Regions from separate parts of the Dietzia sp. KRD202 genome, predicted to be linked through region 3. Evidence: riboswitches for the same ligand, from Rfam matches in the RefSeq annotation. Region 3 holds a riboswitch; each other region holds the start of a gene.
The links. A riboswitch is a leader RNA that binds a small molecule or an ion and turns the genes downstream of it on or off. The one in region 3 is predicted to bind cobalamin.
Positions count from the first base shown of each region.

Region 1 (6,130 bases), on a different contig from region 3:
GCACCGCGCTCGGCGATCCGGTCGAGGATCCTCAGCGTGGAGTCGTAGAACGCCGGGTCGCCCCACACGGGGATCGCCACATCGCCGGGCCGGGAGGCCACGACGCGTTCCCAGGCCAGGGAGCGGGCCTCGTGCCAGTCCGTCACCACCCCGCGATACCCGGCGTCGGAGGAGGTCGACGACGACGAGCGGTCCCTCTCCGGATCGGGCACACCCACCAACTCGACGCCCGGCGCGTGGCGGGCGAGCAGCTGCGCGCGGAGATCGACCAACGGGTCGGCCGGGCCTTTGACGGCCGCGAGGGCGTAGTCGCTGGCGCGCAGGGCCCGGGCGGCCTCGACCGTGATCTGGTCGAGCCCGCCCGAGCCGATGCCCACGACCCGCACCCGCCTGCGGCCGGTGGGGAACTCAGTCACCGTGGGACTCCTCGAGATCGCCCTCCACATCGAGGTAGACCTGCCGCATCCGGTCCATGATGCCCGCATCGGGCTCGGCCCACATCCCGCGGTCGGCGGCCTCGGAGAGCCGCTCGATCATCCCGCGCAGCGCCCACGGGTTGGACCGGCGCAGGAACTCCTGGTTGGTCTCGTCCAGGACGTACTCGCGGGCGAGCGAGTCGTACATCCAGTCGTGGACCACGCCGGCGGTCGCATCGAACCCGAAGAGGTAGTCCACCGTGGCCGCCAGCTCGAACGCCCCCTTGTAGCCGTGCCGCTGCATGGCCGCGATCCACCGCGGGTTCACCACTCGCGCGCGGAACACCCGCGTGGTCTCCTCCGCCAGCGACCGGGTGCGGACGGCGTCGGGCGTGGTCGAGTCGCCCACATAGGCGCGCGGCTCGGCGCCGGTGAGGGCGCGGACGGTGGCGATCATCCCGCCGTGGTACTGGAAGTAGTCGTCCGAGTCGGCGATGTCGTGCTCGCGGGTGTCGATGTTCTTGGCCGCCACCGCAATGCGCCGGTAGTTGGTGCGCATGTCGTCGGCCGCGGGGACTCCGTCGAGGTCGCGGCCGTAGGCGTACCCGCCCCAGCGGGTGTAGACCTCGGCCAGGTCTCGGTCGTCGCGCCAGTTGCCCGCCTCGATGGTCTGCAGGATTCCCGCCCCGTACGAGCCGGGCGCGGAGCCGAAGATCCGGGTGGTGGCGCGGCGTTGATCCGAGTGCTCGGCGAGGTCGGCCCGCGTGTGGGCGGCGACGAAGTTGTGTTCGTCGGGCTCGTCCAGCTCGGCGACCATCCGCACGGCGTCGTCGAGCATCCCGATGACGTGCGGGAACGCATCGCGGAAGAAGCCGGAGATGCGCACGGTCACGTCGACGCGCGGGCGGCCCAGTTCCTCGGACGGGACCACCTCCAGGCCCGTGACCCGGCGGGAGGCCTCGTCCCACTCGGGGCGGACGCCCAGCAGGGCCAGGACCTCGGCGATGTCGTCCCCGGAGGTGCGCATGGCCGAGGTACCCCAGATCGACAGCCCCACCGAGCTCGGGTACTCACCGGTCTCGGCGACGTGCCGGTCGAGCAGCGAGTCCGCCATGGCCTGACCGGTCTCCCACGCCAGCCGCGACGGGACGGCGCGCGGGTCCACCGTGTAGAAGTTCCGGCCCGTGGGCAGCACATTGACCAGGCCCCGAAGGGGGGATCCCGAGGGCCCGGCCGGGATGAACCCGCCGTCCAGGGCGTGCATGACGGCGTCCAGCTCATCGACAGTGGCGGCCAGTCGCGGCACCACCTCACGGGCGGCGAACTCGAGCACCTGCGCGACCTCGTCGTCGTCGTTGTCGTCGTCGTTGTCGTCATCGCCCTCGGACGCGCCGTCGCCCGCCTCACCCGCGGTGAGGCCCGCGGCGGCGAGGACGTCGGGCACCGCGGCGACGTCCCACTCCCGCGCGTCCATCCCCTCGACCAGCGCCTTGGCGAGCGCCTCGACCCGGTCGACCTCCTCGGTCGGCGCGCCCTCGGCCAGCCCGAGTGCGCGACGCAGGCCCGGAACCGCCCCGGACTCGCCGCCCCACACCTGCGAGGCCCGCAGGATCGCCAGCACCAGGTTGACGCGCGCCTCGCCCGCGGGCGCCTGGCCCAGGACGTGCAGGCCGTCGCGGATCTGGACGTCCTTGATCTCGCAGAGCCAGCCGTCGACGTGGAGCAGGAAGTCGTCGAACTCCTCGTCCCCGGGCCGTTGCTCGAGGCCCAGGTCCTCGTGCATGTGCGCGGACTGCATGAGCGTCCAGATCTGCGCGCGGATGGCCGGGAGCTTGGCCGGGTCCATCGACGCGATGTTCCCGTACTCGTCGAGCAGCTGCTCCAGGCGGGCGATGTCCCCGTACGACTCCGCGCGGGCCATCGGCGGGACCAGGTGGTCGACGATCGTCGCGTGCGCGCGGCGCTTGGCCTGGGCGCCCTCGCCGGGGTCGTTGACGAGGAAGGGGTAGATCAGCGGAAGGTTGGCGATCGCCGCGTCGGTGGCGCAGTCCGCCGAGAGCGCGGCGTTCTTGCCCGGCAGCCATTCGAGCGAGCCGTGCTTGCCGATGTGCACCAGCGCGTGCGCGCCGAAGCCGCGGGCGAGCCAGCGGTAGGCGGCCAGGTAGTGATGGGACGGCGCGAGCTCGGGGTCGTGATAGATGGCGACCGGGTTCTCGCCGAACCCGCGGGGCGGCTGGATCAACAGGACGACGTTGCCGGCCTGGATGGTGGCCAGGACGATCTCTCCGGCGTCGTTGACGAACAGCTCGCCCGGCGCGGGCCCCCACGCCTCGACCATCTCCGCACGCAGCGCCTCGGGCAGGTCCGCGGTCCAGCGCAGGTAGTCGTCGGTGGAGATCCGGACGTGGCTGTCGGTGAGCTGGGCGCTGGTGAGCCACTCCTCGTCCTGCCCGCCCGCGGCGATGAGCGCGTGGATGAGGGCGTCGCCGGCGGCGGTGTCGTCGGGGAAACCGCCCTCCGCGACGGTGCCATCCGCCCCCGGCTCGGTGAGGTCGAGGCCCGGTCGATCGAGAAAGCGCGCGATGGGGCCGTCGTCCGGGCCCAGGTCGTAACCCTCGTCGCGCATCCGGCGCAGCAGGCGGATGGTCGAGACCGGGGTGTCCAGACCGACGGCGTTGCCGATGCGGGAGTGCTTGGTCGGATAGGCCGACAGGACCAGCGCGACCTTGCGGTCGGCGGGCGCCACATGGCGCAGCCGCGCGTGGGCCACGGCGATCCCGGCGACACGCGCGCACCGCTCGGGATCGGCCACGTAGCGGGGCAGTCCGTCGGCGTCGATCTCCTTGAACGAGAACGGCGCAGTGATGATCCGGCCGTCGAACTCGGGGATCGCGATCTGGTTGGCGGAGTCCAGCGGGTTGACGCCGTCGTCGGAGGCCGCCCAGTCCTCGCGGCTCCACGTCAGGCACAGGCCCTGCAATACGGGAATGTCGAGCGCGGCGATGCGCTCGACGTCCCACGTCTCGTCCTCGCCGCCCGCGCTCACCGTGCCGGGAGTGGTGCCGCCGGCGGCGAGAACCGTCACGACCAGCGCATCGAGAGTGCCAAGGGCGTCGAACAACTCGTCGGGGGCCGAGCGCAGGGAGCCGGCGAAGACCGGCACTCCCACCGCGCCAGCGGCGTCGATCGCGTCGGCCAGCGCGTGGGCGAACCCGGAGTTCCCGCTCACCTCGTGGGCGCGGTAGTAGAGCACGCCCACGCGGGGCAGGCCGGGGGCTTCCGTCGTGTCCGGCCGCGGCGGCATACCCCACACCGGCACGTTCTCCGGCGGCTCGAACCCGGCGCCGGTGAGCAACACGGTGTCGGCCAGGAACGCGTGCAGCTGCGCCAGGTTGCCCGGGCCGCCCTCGGCGAGATAGCGGTGTGCCTCGGCCGCGGTGCCGATCGGGACGGTGGACAGCTCCATAAGGTCGGCGTCGGGGGTCTGCTCGCCACCCAGGACCACCACCGGAACGCCCGCGCCGAGCACGGCGGCGAACCCGGCGTCCCACGATCGCCGCGAGCCGAGGATGCGGACCACCACCAGGTCGGCGCCGTCGAGCAGTTCGGGCAGATTCGCCTCGACGTCGAGTCGAGACGGGTTGCCGAGCGTGAACGCCGCGCCGGATTCGCGCGCGGAGAGCAGGTCCGTGTCGGAGGTGGACAACAGGGTGATGCGGGGCACGTCGTGCTGTGCCGAGGCGCCATCAGGGGACGCCAAACGCCGGGTGGGGCGCATGTTCTTCTCCAAACCCTCGTGGAACATGTCGCCGTGGCCGGTCTCCTGGCTTCCGCATCAACGCCGTGCGACCGACCTTCCCGGACCCGTGGATCCAGTGGTCTCCGACCCGTGAGGGACGGACGAGGGCCGCGTGACTCCGCGACTACAGTGGCGAGGGCCGCGCCGGCTTTTCCTCCGGCTTCCCGAACACCACGGCACCGGCGAGCCTATCCGGCGGACCCCGCCAGTGGCCGCCCGGCCGTCGCGCGAGGGTCAGGAGCGACTTACCTGGCTGCCTCGCGTCAGCCGGGGACGGCCGTCCCGGTCAGGGGAAGTCCACCACCGCGAGGTTGAGCGGCAGCTCGTTCATCCGCGGTTCCGGCGAGAGGGTCGCCTCGTCGACGAAAGTGCCGGACAGGAAGTCGTCGGCGTCGGCGATCCGCTCCGGCGGGACCTGCCCCGCGTAGTCGAACCCCTTCAGCTCGTACGGCAGCGAGTCGGCCTCGAGCAGGCTCGGCCCGTCCATGAGCTGGAAGTGCAGGTGCGAGGCGTTGGCGTTGCCGGTGTTCCCGAGCTTGCCCAGCACCTGGCCCTCGGTCACCGTGTCGCCGGGTTTCACCGTGACCGAGCCGGAGATCATGTGTGCGTACATCGCGTACACGCCGTCGCCGAGGTCGAGCACCACGTGGTTGCCGTCCACGTTCTCGACGGTGAGCTTGGAGGCCAGTTCCGGGTTGCTGGCGGGCAGGACGCCCGGCGCGTTGGCGTCCATCCCGTCGAGGACCGAGACGACGGTGGCGTCGGCGACGGCGAGGATCTCGGCGCCGTAGTCCACGTAGCTCTCGTTGTGGTTCCTGTCGCCCGTGAAGAACTCGCCCTCGTCGTTGGTGCGTTTCCAGTCGATCGCAAAGCGCTGACTGTTGTTGAGTTTGCCGTTGACCGACATCACCGAGCTGCGGTGCGGGAAGCCCGGTTCGCAACACCCGTTGAGGGCCACCCAGTTCTCGCCCCGCACGGGCGGCGCGATGACCGGCACGGTCCGGGTGGAGAAGACGACCGGTGTCGTGAGGTAGTCGATGGGCCCGGGTTCGCCGAACGCCGGCGAGGCGGCACCGGTCCCGTAGAGGTGGTGCAGCACCGCGTCCGGGGCCTGGTCGAGCGAGTCGAGGGTGAAGTCGATGAACACGACCCGGCTCTCCTGCGGCGGGATCTGCGCGGTGTCGACGTACCCGGCGGGCAGGTCGCGCAGCCGGTTGCAGTCACCGAAGACGCAGTCCGGGTCCACGAGAGCGGCGGCGGAGAAGCTGGCGATGACCTTGGTGGGGTCGGTGCCGTCCACCACGTCGATCTTGTCCACGCTCGCCGGCACCTTGGTGGCGTTGGTGAGCTGCAGGTCGTAGGCCACGTGGTACTTGCCGTCGGTGCCCTTGAACGGCAGCGGCGGGTTGCCGATGGGAATCATCGTCAGCGCGGTGAACGCGTCCGGGACGGTCACCCCGGCGACGGACCCGGCGGCCGGTGATGCCGTGGTAGTGGCGGCCGCTTCGGCGGCGGCGGGTTCGGTGGCGGCGTCCGACGAGCACCCGGCCGCGACCAGTGCGACTGCGGTGAGGGCGGAGGCGAGAAGGGTGGGTACGCGGCGAGGTATCACGGTGGAGCTCCGTTTCTTCAGTTGTGAAGAAAAAACTTACCCTCTGCCGTCTGGGAAAAGTACACCGGCGACGGGCTGCCACAATGGCCCCCGTGAGCATCAGCGAACCCACCCGCCGGACCCGTGGCGACCTGTGCCCGGGCGTCCTGCGGCCGTGGCCGGCTTCCGACGGCGCCCTGGTCCGTTTGCGCGTGCCGGGCGGCCGCGTGTCACCGGCGGCACTGGCCGGCCTGCACGGGGTCGCCGTGAGATATGGCGACGACGACAACGTGCACGTCACGACACGCGCGAACCTGCAACTGC
Region 1 covers NZ_JABFAN010000010.1:20,441-26,570, reverse strand. Annotated here, with positions in the region: gene cobF (precorrin-6A synthase (deacetylating)) at 1-416, opposite strand, end outside; gene cobN (cobaltochelatase subunit CobN) at 409-4,194, opposite strand; cobalamin riboswitch at 4,212-4,406, opposite strand; gene J1M64_RS06480 (M23 family metallopeptidase) at 4,502-5,827, opposite strand; gene J1M64_RS06475 (nitrite reductase) at 5,920-6,130, shown strand, end outside.
Region 1: linked by a shared signal. The riboswitch ahead of cobN (cobaltochelatase subunit CobN) and the one ahead of J1M64_RS09680 (VWA domain-containing protein) in region 3 are both predicted to bind cobalamin.

Region 2 (7,911 bases), on a different contig from region 3:
GTCCCGCCCGACAGCCCGCACTCGACCCTCGACTACGGCGCGCTCGCCAGGTCCGGGACCACGCTGGTGTTGCTCATGGCGGTCACGACCCTGCCCGCCATCACCGCGGAACTCCTGGCCGAGGGGATGCCCGGGGACACCCCGGCTGTGCTGGTCGAGAACGGCTCCACCCCGGCGGAGCGCGTCCTGCACGGGACGCTGGCGACGATCGCGCGGCAGGCGGCCGAGGCTCAGGTCGCGCCGCCCGCGATCACCGTGATCGGGGCGGTCGCCGGGCTGGCAGGGCAGCTGTCCGCCGGAGCGAGCTGTGGGTAGTCGGCCGGCCGGGTCCGCCCTCGACGAGTGGTCGCGGATGCGCGGATCGCGAAACTACGTCCGACGGACGAGCTCGGCTCGGCGGTCCTCCGGGGCACGGCGCGGGCAGCTCGCGCACGTGCCGCCGTCGGTGGCCAGATAGATGAGGCAGCAGGAGCTGCGGCGGACGAACCGGCGGGTCCGCTCGGGGCCCTCCACATCGATGTACCGAGCCGGTAGCAGCGGCGGGCGGCACACGGCGTGTGCGAGCTCGGAGCCGCGATTCGGGTCGCCCGCCGCGCGACCCGCCTCGAGCGCGCGGTTCGCGATGGAGTCGGTCGCGATCGCCCACAGCGCCCGCGGTGCTGCGCCCGAGACCTCCGCGAGGGCGGCGATCACCTCGCCGTGGGCCTCCAGCAGCGCGTCGGCGTAGGCCGCGGTCGACGGCAGGAGGTGTTCCGACAGCGCCGAGTGGAGATAGCCGTTCGGCTGCAGCGAGACGGAGAGCCGCTGCGGTCGGGGATCGGGCGCGCGGCCGATCGCGAGCAGCATGACCAGCGGCGCGGCCACCAGCGTCGAACTGGCCGAGTACCACCACAGCGTGCCATTCACCCGCGGATCGCCATGGTTCCAGCGCCGGCCGGTGTCCTCCACCCGCCGGGCCAGCCACCGCGGGTCCGTCAGCACCGATCCGGGCAGGACCTCCGGGCCGTGTTCGATGGTGCGGACGAAGTCGCCGAGGAGGTCCGAGACGCCCGAGTACGCGGCTGTCACGGTCTCGGGGGCGCGGAGCTCGTCGTCGTCGCCGTCGTCACCCACGGTCCCGTCACGCATCGGCGAGCCCCGCCACGTCGAGCGTGCGGCGGCCGTCCGGCCCCGCCCGCACCTCGCCACGCACCCCGAACACCTCCCGCAGCACCGCGGCGTCCAGGACCTGCTCCGGCGCACCGGTCGCGACGAGGTGACCGCGGTGCAGGACCGCGATGACGTCGCAGTACTCGGTGGCCATCCGCAGATCGTGGATCGTGAGCAGCACCGCCAGCCCGTCGGCCGCCAACTCGCGGAGCAGGCGTAGAACCGACAATTGCTGGTGCAGGTCGAGGTGATTGGTCGGCTCGTCCAGCAGGAGCACCTCGGGCCGCTGGGCGAGGGTGCGCGCGATCGACACGCGTTGCTTCTCGCCGCCCGACAGTGCCACCACGTCTCGCTCGGCCAGCTCGGTCAACCCGACCCGGGCGAGGACATCCTCCACGACCGCCGCGTCGTCGGCGCCGAAGGGCTCGAGAAGTCCCCGTGTGACCGTCCGGCCCAGGCGCACCGACTCGCGGACCGTGATGCCGCCCAACGAGACCGGTTCCTGCGTACTGGCCCCCACCGCGCGGGCCAGCGTGCGGCGACGCAGCGAGGCGATGTCGGCGTCGTCGAGCGTCACCATCCCCGCGGCGGACGGCAGCGCGCGATAGCAGGTGCGCAGCAGCGTGGTCTTGCCGCTGCCGTTCGGGCCGACGAGTGCGGTGACCCGCCCGGGCGCGACCGTGAGGTCGACACCGTGGAGGATCAGCCGACCGCCGAGCCGGGCGGAGACGCCGTGCGCGGAGAGGGTGCTCATCGCGACGCCTTCCCGTAGCGGTGCCACAACATCAGCAGGAACACCGGGCCGCCCACGACGCCGGTGACCACGCCCACCGGCAGCTCGGTGCCCTCGCTCACCGCGCGGGCGGCGAGGTCGGCCAGCACCAACGCGACCGCGCCGAGCAGGGCCGCCGCGGGAAGCAGGCGCGCCGCGGTGCGGCCCGTGAAGAACCCCGCGAGGTGGGGGATGAGCAGGCCGATGAAGCCGATCGTCCCGGAGACCGCCACCGCGCCCGCGGTGAGCAGGGAGACGAGCAGCAGCATGAGCACCCGGAACCGGGGCACGTTCACGCCCATCGCGGTGGCGCCGTCGTCACCGGTGAGAAGCAGGTCGAGGTGGCGGCTGCACAGGATCACCACCGTGCCGGCGACGGCGAGGATAGCAACGGGCGCCCACAGCATGGTCCACCCGGCGTCACCGAACCCGCCCGCGAGCCAACGCATGACGGTACCGAGTTGATGGTCGTCGCCGAGGACCAGCAACGTGAACGTGTTGAGCGCACCGAACACCATCGTCATGGCCGCCCCGACCAGCACGATGGCGGTCGTGTCATGGGCGCGGCGGGCCACCAGGACGACGCCCGCCAGCGGGAGCAGCGCGCCGAGGAACGCCGCGATCGGCAGGGTGAACACGCCCCACATCCCGGCGCCCACGCCGAGGACCGTGAGCACCACGACGCCGAAGCCCGCGCCCGAGGAGACGCCGAGCAGATACGGGTCGGCGAGAGGATTTCGGGTGACCGCCTGGGCGACGCCACCCGCCACGGCCAGCGACGCGCCCACGGCCGCCGCCATGAGCGCCCGGGGCAGTCGCGACTCGAGGACGATCGCCTCGCGGGCGTCGGTCCACCACGGGTCGAAGACCCCCGGCGCCAGGCGGTGCGCGACGATCGCCCACACGTCCCCGATCGGGATGGACACCGAGCCCAGGGAGACCCCGGCCGCGATCGTCATCGCGAGCACCGCCACGAGCGGGAGACAGATGAGCCACAGCGACCGCCGCCCGGTGGGCGGGGCATCGGCGATGCGCCCGGAGCCGGGGCGGGGATCGATGCCCGTGCCGGCGCGGTCAACGCGCCCGCCGGTGTTCTCGGCGACGGTCGTCATGTCACTGCCCGAACGCGTGCGGGTGCAGCTCACGGGCGATGGTCTCGGTGGAGGTCGTCATCCGCGAGCTCTCGAAGAAGTCGGACAGCGGGACCACCACGATGCGGTTCTCACGGATCGCCGGCGTCGTGGACATGATGGGCTGCGCGCGCAGGTAGGCGATCTTGTCCTCCGCGCTGGTGGCGCCGTAGTCGAGTACCACGATCGCCTCGGGCTGACGCTCGCCCAGGATCTCCCATGTGGACGTGAGATAGGGGCGGTCGCCCTCGGAGAAGATGTTGTCCGCGCCCGCGTACTCGCCGATCAGTTGTCCGATGCCCACGCCGCCGATCGTCGTCGGTTCTGATTCGCCGCCGTCGTAGAAGAACGTGGGGGTGCCGGTGACACCCGACGCATCGAGCGTCTCTCGGATCTCCCTCATCTCGCCGGTGATCCGGTCGGTCAGGTCCCGTGCCCCCGGCTCGACGTCGAGGATCCGGCCGAGCTGGGAGAAGTCGGTCTCGAGCATCGACAGGTCGCCGAAGCCTTCTCCGCAGTACTCGGAGAACAGGAAGGTGTGGATCCCCGCGGTCTCGAGGGCGTCGCGGCTGCGGCCTTCCTTGTCGTCGAAGGCGCTGCGCATCCCGGCCACCACGAGGTCCGGCTCGAGGTCCACGATCTGCTCCCAGGTGGGGTACTCCTCCGAGAGGGACGGAATGGCCTCGAACTGCTCGGCGACCTCCGGCAGGACATCGTCCTGCTCGCCGTAGCCCATGCCGACGATCCGGTCGCCGGCCCCCATCTGGATGAGGGTCTCGGTGACGTGGTCATTCATCGAGATGATGCGCCGGGGCGCAGCGGTGTAGGTGGTCTCGCGCTCACAGTTGGTGACGGTCACAGGGTCGGCGAACGACTCGACCGGGCCGCCTTCCGCGAGCGCCTCGCCGCGGGAGCAGCCGGTGAGGGCGACCCCCGCGACGAGGAGGGTGGCGAGCGTGATTCTGGGGTGGCGACGGAACATGATCAGTCCTCGGATCGTGTCGTGCGGTCGACGACACGTGAGACCCGCAGGAGGGTAGGAGTCGACGACGACACCACGTCACCTGACAGGACCCCGGATCGCAGACCTCGGCGATGTACTCGGAGTCGCGAACATCCGGGCAGGTAATCGGGCTCGCGGTCACGAAAGTGGCCACACACCGTTGCGGGTCAGCGCCGGATTCCCACCGGTCTTCCCCTGCTCGTTCCGGATGTCAGCAGTACGCCCTCAGGATAGGCACACCGCGTCCGCGTGCGGTGCAGGTACCCCGGCTCGGCGGAGCCGACCACCCGCGCTTCGTGGCCCGGCTACGCCCGAGGACGGCGCGACGCACGACCACGCCCAGCACGGCCAGCGCGACGGTGCCCACCTGGACGCGGTCGTGCAGGAGGATCGCGCGGCGGATGTCGTCGTCCCGGACCGACCGGCCGTCACCGAGGACCGCCCGGTCCTCCACGCCGTACGGGTACGGCGTGGGCCCGCCAAGCCGGACCCCCAGGGCGCCCGCGCACACGGCTTCGACGACCCCGGCGTTCGGGCTCGGGTGCGCCGGTGCGTCACGGAGCCACGCCCGCAGGGCCCCGGCGGGACTCCCGCCCACGGTCGGGGCGCAGACCACCCCGAGCGCGCCGGCCACCCGGGCCGGCAGGAACCCCAGCACGTCGTCGAACCGCGCCGCGGCGGTGCCGAAGTGGCGGTACCGCTCCGAACGGTGACCCACCATCGCGTCGAGCGTGTTGGCCGCGCGGTGGACGGCGGCGCCGGGCGAACCCGCCACCGCGGCCCAGAACAGCGTCGCCACCGCCGCATCGGAGGTGTTCTCCGCGACGGATTCGACGACAGCCCGCGCGAGATCCTCCGGGCCGAGCGCGGCCGGATCCCGTCCGCACAACCACGGCAACAGGTCCCGGGAACCCGCGTGATCGCCCCGGGCGAGCAGGTCACCCTGCCGCCCCGCGACCGCGAGCAACGAGGACCCGCCCAGGCACGACCACACCACGGCCGCGTCCCACGCCACTGCCGCGACGCGGTTCCGTCCGGCGAGACGTCCGACGCCCGTCACTGCAGCGGCGGTGCCCCCCACGAGGACGCCGGTGAACAGCAGGCCCGCCGCCCGCTGCGCGTTGGGCGTCCGGCCGGGCCGGAGGAGCCGCGACTCCACGGCGAGCGCGACCCGGCCGAAGCCCGCGACGGGGTGGAACCGTCGCGGGTCGCCGACGAGGCGATCGAGGGCGAACCCGGCCGCGATGCCCGCCGCGCGGGCGGCAAGCGCGTACCCGTCACCGCGGCGGCGCGTGCACGACGCGCGGTGCGGGTGGGGGTCAGCGCGCGAGATAGCGGACATGCGCCCCCCGCCCGTCGTGGGTCACCTCGGCCTCCACTCCGTACACCTCCCGGATCAGGTCGGCGGTGAGCACCTCGTGGGGCGCGCCGCCGGTCACGAGTCGCCCACCGGACAATACGATCAGATGGTCGCAGAACGTGGCCGCCAGGGTGAGATCGTGTAGGGCCGCGATCACCGTGGTGTCGGTGGCGCGGACCAGGGCCAGCAGGTCGAGTTGGTGGCGGATGTCGAGGTGGTTGGTCGGTTCGTCGAGGACCAGCACACCGGGTTCCTGGGCCAGGGCCCGCGCGATCTGCACCCGCTGCCGCTCGCCGCCGGACAGGGTCGCGTACCGCTGGTCCAGGCGGTCGCCGAGGCCGGTCGTGGCCGCCGCGCGCCGCACCACCCCGTCGTCCCCGGGACCTGGACCCGACCAGGCCGCGCGATGGGGGATGCGGCCGAGTTCGATGACCTCCCGGACCGTGGGGTTCTGGTCGGTGGTCGCCTCCTGCGCCACCAGTGCCAGGCGCCGGGACAGGCGTTTGCGGGGGAGTGATCGGATGTCCGTGCCGTCGAGGTGCACCGATCCGGTGTCGGGCCGGAGCACGCCCGTCAGGATGCGCAGGAGCGTCGACTTGCCGGATCCGTTCGGCCCCAGCACCCCGACCATTGTGCCGGGGGCGGGAGCTACGGTGACGTCGTCGAGGATGGTCCGGCCGCGCACGGACCACGAGACGCCTCGAGCCTCGAGGGTCGACGGGGCGGCGGTCATCGGCCGTGTCCCCGGCGGAGGAGGAGCCCGACGAAGGCCGGGACGCCGATGAGTGCGGTGGCCACCCCGATCGGCAACTCCTGGGGCGCGATCACGGTGCGGGAGACCGCGTCGATCCACACGACGAACACGGCGCCCATCAGCGCCGCCGTCGGGACGAGGACCCGGTGCCGGCCGCCGACCAGGGCTCGCGCGGCGTGTGGCAGCACCAGACCCACGAAGCCGATCGCCCCGCAGGTGCTCACGATGACGGCCGTGACGAGCGCCGTCACCACCATGAGCACCAGCCGGGTGCGGGCCACGTTGACGCCGAGGGCGGCCGCGGCGTCCTGGCCGAAGGTGAACGCGTCGAGGCTGGAGGTGTGCAGCAGGCACGCCACCAGCCCGAGCAGGACCACGACGCCGCACACCGCCACGTCCGACCAGCGGACGGAGGCCAGCGAGCCGAGCAGCCAGAACAGCACGCCGCGGGTCTGCTCGGCGTCGGCGGCGATGTAGACGACGAACGAGGTCACCGCGGAGAACAGCTGGGTCGCCGCGACCCCCGCCAGCACCACCCGGTCGGGCGTCCCGCCGGACGCGAAGGCCAGGACCAGGACGAAGCCGAACGCGGTGAGCGCCCCGACGAACGCCCCCGTGGTGAGCCCGACCGCGCCCGCGCCGACCCCGAGCACCACCACGAGGACCGCCCCGGTGGATGCGCCCGAGGAGATGCCGAGGATGTACGGGTCGGCCAGGGGGTTGCGCAGCAGCGACTGCAGGATGACGCCGCACAGTGCGAGCCCCGCCCCGGCCAGGGCCGCCATGAGAGTGCGCGGAAGCCGCAGGTTCCAGATGATCCCCTCCTCGATCCGCGTGAGCCCGGAGTCGGCTCCCGTGAGTCGGGCCAGCGCGGACTGGATAACGTCGGCGGCGGTGAGTCCGGACGGGCCGATGGTGATGACGAGCGCCGTCGACACCGCCAGCAGCCCCAGGCCACCGAGCCACAGGGTGACCAGTGCGGACGGTCGCCGCAGAGCCGGCCGCCGGCGCGGTGGCGCCGGGACCACCGGGGCGGTGGTCCTCTCGGGTGCGAGGGTCATCGGGTCAGTTGGCCGGGTCCGGCGCGCCGGCCCCCGGCGTGATGAGGCCCAGCTCGGTGAGCCCCGCCGCGACGGTCTCCACCCCGTAGATCGTGCGCAGCGACGGGTTCATCTCGGCGCCGGTGATGTCGATGAACCGCTTCTCCCGGACCGCCGCCATCTCCCGGGTGACGGGGTTGGACTCGAGGTAGGCGATCTTGGCCTCCGCGGTCTCGGCGGTCTGGCTCTTGCGGGTCAGGTCGCCCACGACGATGACGTCCGGGTCGCGCTCGGCCACGACCTCCCAGCTGATCTGCGGCCACTCCTGGGTGGTGTCGTCGAAGGCGTTCTCCAGGCCCAGGGTGATCGAGATGAGGCCGGGGGCACCGCAGCAGCCGGCCAGGTACGGGGACTCGGAGTTGGCGAACCAGTACATCGCGGAGACACCGCGGGCATCGACGCTCTCGGCGGCCTCATCGAGCCTGCGCTGGAGGTCCGCCACCAGCTCGTCACCGGCCTGCTCCACGTCGAAGATCCGGGCGAGCTCGGTGATCTCGCGGTAGAGCAGGTCCGGGGTGAGCGGGGTCTCGCGGACGCCGTCCCCGGAGTCGGCGACCTTGCCCACGCAGTCGGTGGGGGAGAGGTACGTACCCACGCCGAGTTCGTGGAACTGCTCGCGGGCGGCGACCCCGCCCTCCCCGAG
Region 2 covers NZ_JABFAN010000010.1:27,462-35,372, forward strand. Annotated here, with positions in the region: gene cobA (uroporphyrinogen-III C-methyltransferase) at 1-315, shown strand, start outside; gene J1M64_RS06500 ((2Fe-2S)-binding protein) at 370-1,128, opposite strand; gene J1M64_RS06505 (ABC transporter ATP-binding protein) at 1,121-1,903, opposite strand; gene J1M64_RS06510 (FecCD family ABC transporter permease) at 1,900-3,033, opposite strand; gene J1M64_RS06515 (ABC transporter substrate-binding protein) at 3,035-4,033, opposite strand; cobalamin riboswitch at 4,154-4,296, opposite strand; gene J1M64_RS06520 (cobalamin biosynthesis protein) at 4,266-5,396, opposite strand; gene J1M64_RS06525 (ABC transporter ATP-binding protein) at 5,374-6,147, opposite strand; gene J1M64_RS06530 (iron ABC transporter permease) at 6,144-7,229, opposite strand; gene J1M64_RS06535 (ABC transporter substrate-binding protein) at 7,234-7,911, opposite strand, start outside.
Region 2: linked by a shared signal. The riboswitch ahead of J1M64_RS06515 (ABC transporter substrate-binding protein) and the one ahead of J1M64_RS09680 (VWA domain-containing protein) in region 3 are both predicted to bind cobalamin.

Region 3 (6,174 bases):
CCGTCTCGGCGTAGCGGAAGGTGAAGGCCCGGCCACCGGCCACGGCGATGAGGGGGCGGACCTCGTCGTCGTCGACCTCGTGGGCGCGGTCACTACCCAGCGCCACGCGCGCCGACCACGCCTCGCCCGCCAGCGGCGGCGCCTCACGCGCGATCCGCATGACGGCCTCCAGGTCGATCGACGCGGCCACCTTCCCGGCCAGGTGGTCGAGCGAGCGCGCGGCCTCCGGGCGTTCGGCGGCGGGGACCAGGCCGAGATGGCGGGAGGGGGCGGTGACGTCGTCGTCGCGCTGGAGGACACCCAGCACCGGGATGCCGAGGGGCGCCAGCGCGCGGCGGACCTCGTCGGAGTGGCGGACGGAACCCGCCTTGTTGAGCACCACCCCGGCGATGTGCACGGCTGGGTCGTAGGAGGCCATCCCCAGCACCACCGCGGCGATGCTGCGCGAGGCGTGGGAGATGTCGACGACCAGCACGACGGGGGCCCCGGTGAGCGCGGCGACGTGGGCTGTGGAGGCGAACCCGTCGCCGCCGATGTGGCCGTCGTACAGGCCCATCACGCCCTCGATCACCGCGACGTCGGCGGGGCGCCCCGCGCCGATCCCGGCCCCGCCCGCGCCGGCGCCGTGCAGCAGCAGCGGCACGATCCGCTTCTCGCCCACCAGGTGCGGGTCGAGGTTGCGGCCCGGCCGCCCGGTGGCCAGAGCGTGGTACCCGGGGTCGATGTAGTCGGGGCCCACCTTGTGCCCCGAGACCTCCAGCCCGGTGCGGCGCAGCGCGGCCATGAGGCCGGTCGCGACGGTGGTCTTGCCGTGCCCCGACGCCGGCGCGGCCACGACGATCCGCGGCAGCGCGGTCACCATTCGATGCCCCGCTGACCCTTCTGCCCGGCGTCCATCGGGTGTTTGACCTTGGTCATCTCGGTGACCAGGTCGGCGACCTCGAGCAGTCGGGGGTCGGCGTCGCGGCCGGTGATCACCACGTGCTGCCGGCCGGGGCGGCTGGCGAGGGTGGCGACCACGTCGTCGACGTCCACCCAGCCCCATTTCATGGGATAGGTGAACTCGTCGAGCAGGTAGAGGTCGTGCCGCTCGTCGGCCAGGCGGCGTTTGATCTCGGCCCATCCTTCGGCGGCGTCGGCGGCGTGGTCGTCCTCGGTGCCGTCCTTGCGCGACCACGACCACCCCGAGCCCATCTTGTGCCACTCGACGGGCCCGCCCTCGCCGGTCTCGGCGTGCAGGCGGGCGAGGCGTTCCATGACGGTCTGCTCGCCGATGCGCCACTTGGCGGACTTGACGAACTGGAACACCCCGATGTCCCAGCCCTGGTTCCACGCGCGCATGGCCAGACCGAACGCGGCGGTGGACTTCCCCTTGCCGGGCCCGGTGTGGACCATGACCAGCGGACGGTTGCGGCGTTGCCGGGTGCTGAGCCCGTCGTCGGGCACGATCTCCGGCTGTCCCTTGGGCATCAGGCCACCTCGTTCCGGGGGTCGACGCCCCGGGGGCGCGCGGTGCGGGCGCGGGCTGTGTGAACGTCGACCGTGTCGGCGAGTCCCTCGGCGGTGACCTCGCCCAGTGGCACGTGCTCAGCGCCCAGGTGCCCGGCGAGCTCGGAGGCCAGGCCCATCCGGAAGCGGCCGGTCTCGCAGTCCACCACCACCGAGGCCACGCCGAGGGAGGCCAGCCCGGTCGCCGCGGTGCGGGACCTGGCGAGGGCGTCCGGGCCGTGGGTGGCGCGGCCGTCGGTGACGACGACGAGGAGGGCCCGCCGCCGCGGATCGCGGACGCCTTCAATGCGCAGGACCTCGGCGGCGGTGAGCAGTCCCTCGGCCAGTGGGGTCCGGCCGCCCGCCGGGAGTTCCGCGAGGCGGGTGGCCGCGATGTCGACCGACGAGGTGGGCGGCAGGGTCACGTGGGCCGCGGACCCGCGGAAGGTCACCAGTCCCACCTTGTCGCGGCGGCGGTAGGCGTCCAGCAGTAGGGAGAGGATCGCGGTCTTGACCTGCTCCATCCGGGTGCGGGCGGCCATGGAGCCGGAGGCGTCCACGCAGAACAGCACGAGGTTGGACTCGCGGCCCTCGCGCACCGCCGAGCGCAGGTCCTCGGCGGCCAGCCGGAGTCGACCGCCGTTGCGGCCGGCCTCGCGACCCCGGGCGGACTGCTGCGGCGCGGCGGAGCGGATCGTGGCGGGCAGGTGCAGGTCGGCCCCGGTGAACGCGCCTGCGCCGATGCGGCGGCCAGTGCTGGTGATGGCCCTCGACCGGCGGCCGGCCGCGCCCTGGCCGGTACCGGCGACGGCGAGCAGGCGGGTGCGGTACGGCGCCGCGGCCGCGGTGACCGTGCCTGGCTCGGGCGGGGTGGGCCCGGGAGCGTCGCCCGGGGTGTCGTCGCCGGCCTGATCGCCGGCCTGGCCGTCGGCATCGTCGTCCGATCGGCCTTCCACCTGGCCGGAGCCCTCGGTGCCGGAGGCGTCGGCAGCGTCGGGGCTGTCCTCGGTCTGCTCGGCCTGGCCGGACGGGTGCTCGTGCCCGGCGTCCTCGGCCGAGGCCCGCGCCGGGGCCGACTCGGCGTCCGGGGCGTCTGCCGACGCGGACTCGTCTGCGGACTCCGACTGTTCGGCGTCGTCGGCCGGCGCGGTCTCGTCTCGAGGGTCGGGATCGGGCTCGTCGTCGTCGCCCAGCAGCCGTTCCAACAGGTCCTCGTCGAGGCCCGGCGCATCGAACGGGGCCCGACGGCGGCGGTGGGGCAGCGCCATGCGCGCGGCGACGCGGATGTCCTCGCGGGTGATCCGGGTCCGGCCCTGCCATGCGGCGTGGGCGGCGGCGGTGCGGGCGGTGACGATGTCGGCGCGCATGCCGTCCACGTCGAAGCCTGCACACACCCGGGCGATGGTGGACAGCGCCCAGGGGGTCAGTCTCACCCGGTCGAGTACCCGCCGCGCGGCGGCGATCCGCTCGCGCACTGCGGCCTCGTCGGCGGCGTGGGCGGCGACGAATCCCGCCGGGTCGGCCTCGAACGCGATCCGGCGGCGCACCACCTCGGCGCGCAGTTCCGGGTCCCGGGGCGCGGCCACCTCCACGGTGAGGCCGAAGCGGTCCAGCAGCTGGGGCCGGAGCTCACCCTCTTCGGGGTTCATGGTGCCGATCAGTACGAAGCGCGCGGCGTGCTCGACGGAGATGCCGTCGCGCTCCACGGTCACCCGGCCCATCGCGGCGGCGTCGAGCAGAAGGTCCACCACGTGGTCGTGGAGCAGGTTGACCTCGTCCACGTAGAGCAGTCCGCGGTGTGCGCGGGCGAGTAGGCCCGGTTGGAACACGGTCACGCCATCGGCGAGCGCACTCTCCAGGTGTAGTGATCCGGTGATGCGGTCCTCGGACACCCCGATCGGCAGCTCGACCAGGCGGACCGGCCGCCGCTCGGTGGGCGCGTCGTGGGGGATACGCCCGTCCGGGGTCTCGGAACCGCGGTCGTCAGGTGCGGAGGAGAAGCGGTCGCCGGTGACGACCTCGACCTCCGGCAGGATCCCGGTGAGGGCGCGGACCATCGTGGACTTGGCCGTGCCCTTCTCGCCGCGGATCAGCACGCCGCCGACCGCCGGGGACACCGCGGTCAGGGTCAGGGCCAGCGCCATGTCGTCGGAACCGACGACAGCGCTGAAGGGGTAGTGCAGTGGCATGGGGGCTCCCGCTCTCGTCTGCCAGGCTGGTCAGCGCGAGGCCGGTCTCCGGACTTCCCGGCTCATCTCGGATGTGCGCGCGGGGCGCGATCGCCTGAGAGGCCGGGTTACCGTAGCGGGCCCTGTGCCGGATTCTCACCGGCTTCCCTGATTCTCCCCTCCGCCCGCTCTCGCGGTCGTGGGGCACCTCGTGCTGTGGGGTCTGTTCGGTTGTGTGGTGCCGAGGCTAGCCCAACGGCCTGTCCCGGGGCGCCTCAGGTGTCGCGGTAGGGTTCCGCGTCATGAATGCACGGGTGGTGGTCGTCGGCATCGGCGGCGACGGGTGGGCGGGGCTCGACGAGGCCCGCCGTCGCGCCATCATGGGCGCCGATGTGGTGCTCGGCGGCGAGCGTCATCTGGCGATGATTCCGGGCGAGGTGACGGCCGAACGCGTGCCGTGGCCGCGGCCGCTGCGGGACGGGTTGCCGGAGCTGCTCCAGCGGTGGGTCGGGCGGTCGATCGTGGCCCTGGCCTCGGGCGATCCGCTGGTCGCCGGGATCGGCACCACCCTGATCGAGCTGCTCGGCGCGGACGCGGTGGAGGTGCTCCCGGCGGTGTCCTCGGTCGCGCTGGCCCGCGCCAGGATGCGGTGGCCGGCCGAGTCCGTGGCGGTGCTGCGCGACCACCGCGCGCTGCCCCGTGAGCTGGCGCCGGGGCGGCGGGTGCTGGTGCTCTCGGCCGACCGGCACACGCCGGGAGAGGTCGCCGCGGTACTCGTTGGCGCCGGCTTCGGGGGGAGCGCGATGACCGTTCTGTCCGATCTCGGGGGCCCGGCCGAGGCCCGGTTTTCCCGCGCGGCGCGCGACTGGGCTGTCGATCACGAGGCCCCCGCCCTGCACGTCCTGGCGGTTGAGTGCGTGGCCGACGCGTCCGCCCGACCGCTCGGACTGGTGCCGGGCCTGCCCGACGACGCCTTCGAGAACGACGGCCAGCTCACCCGCCGCGACCTGCGGGCTTCCGCCCTGTCGCGGCTCGCACCGATGGCCGGTGATTTGCTGTGGGACGTGGGCGCCGGCGCCGGGTCGGTGGGCATCGAGTGGATGCGCGCCCACCCGTCATGTCGGGCGATCGCGGTGGAGGCCGATCCCGAGCGGGCGGCGCGTGTCGCGCGCAACGCCGTGCGGCTGGGGGTGCCGTCGTTGGAGGTCGTCCACGGACGGGCGCCCCAGGCTCTGGACGGTCTGCCGCGGCCGGACGCGGTGTTCATCGGTGGAGGCGGCACTGCTCCTGGCCTGCTGAGACAGTGCTGGGACGCACTTCGTCCCGGCGGACGGCTGGTCGCGCATGCGGTGACTCTGGAGACCGAGCGCGTGGTGGTCGACGCCCGCGCCGAGTTCGGCGGGGAGCTGACCAGGATCCAGGTCGAGCACGCGGACTCGATCGGCCGGTTCGCCGGCTGGGCCCCCGCCCGTGCGGTGGTGCAGTGGGCGGCCGTGAAGCCATTCGTCGCTGCGGCTGATACTTCGGAAACAGGGGAGAGCTCGTGACCGTTCACTTCGTAGGAGCCGGCCCCGGCGCCGCTGATCTGCTGACGCTGCGCGCGGCTGCGTCCCTGCGCGAGGCCGACGTCTGCCTGTACGCGGGGACGTACCTCGACGACGGTGTGCTCGACCACTGCCGACCCGAGGCCCGGCTGGTGGACACCCAGCATCTGGACCTCGACGGGATCATCGGCGAGATCGTCGCCGCTCACGCCGATGGGCTCGAGGTGGTTCGGCTGTGTTCGGGTGACCCGTCGCTGTACTCGGCTCTCGCCGAGCAAACTCGCCGGCTCGACTCGGCTGGCGTGCCGTGGGACGTCGTTCCTGGTGTTCCGGCCTATGCGGCGGCCGCCGCCGAGCTGGGGGTGGAGCTCACGGTTCCCGAGGTGGTGCAGTCGGTGGTGCTCACCCGCGTTCAGGCTCGGTCGACGGCGATGCCGTCGACGGAGTCACTGGAGAACTTCGCCGCCACCGGCGCCACGCTGGTGCTGCACCTGGCGATCACCCGGATCCGTGAGCTGGCCGAGCGTCTGGTGCCCACGCACGGTGCCGACTGCCCGGTGGCGGTGGTGGCCAACGCGAGCCGCTCGCACCGCGTGGAGCTGCGCGGCACTCTCGCTGACATCGCGGCAGCGGTGGAGGCGGCTGGCCTGCGCCAGGCAGCGGTGATCCTCGTGGGACCGGCGCTGGTGCGGCCGGGCGAAGCGGAATCGTGGTTGTACGCGTCGAGCCCGGAGCGAGAGTCGAAGCGGCGGGGCTGAACGGATAGGCCGAAGGCAGAGGGCAACAGACAGTGTCCTCCGGCCGCCAGGAAGCCCGAACCGACGCAACGGTATCGGCGAAGGGCCGCGTGGCTCGCCAGGAACGCCAGCTGCGAGACCCGTGAGGATCGGAGAGGCTTCAGCTGCGCTCGCCAGCATCGAGGCGTAGTCACGTCCCCTGTGGGGTACACCCTTACGACACGGTCGAGGATTGGG
Region 3 covers NZ_JABFAN010000014.1:159-6,332, reverse strand. Annotated here, with positions in the region: gene J1M64_RS09690 (cobyrinate a,c-diamide synthase) at 1-862, opposite strand, end outside; gene cobO (cob(I)yrinic acid a,c-diamide adenosyltransferase) at 856-1,470, opposite strand; gene J1M64_RS09680 (VWA domain-containing protein) at 1,470-3,677, opposite strand; cobalamin riboswitch at 3,699-3,883, opposite strand; gene cbiE (precorrin-6y C5,15-methyltransferase (decarboxylating) subunit CbiE) at 3,959-5,203, shown strand; gene J1M64_RS09670 (cobalt-precorrin-4/precorrin-4 C(11)-methyltransferase) at 5,200-5,958, shown strand.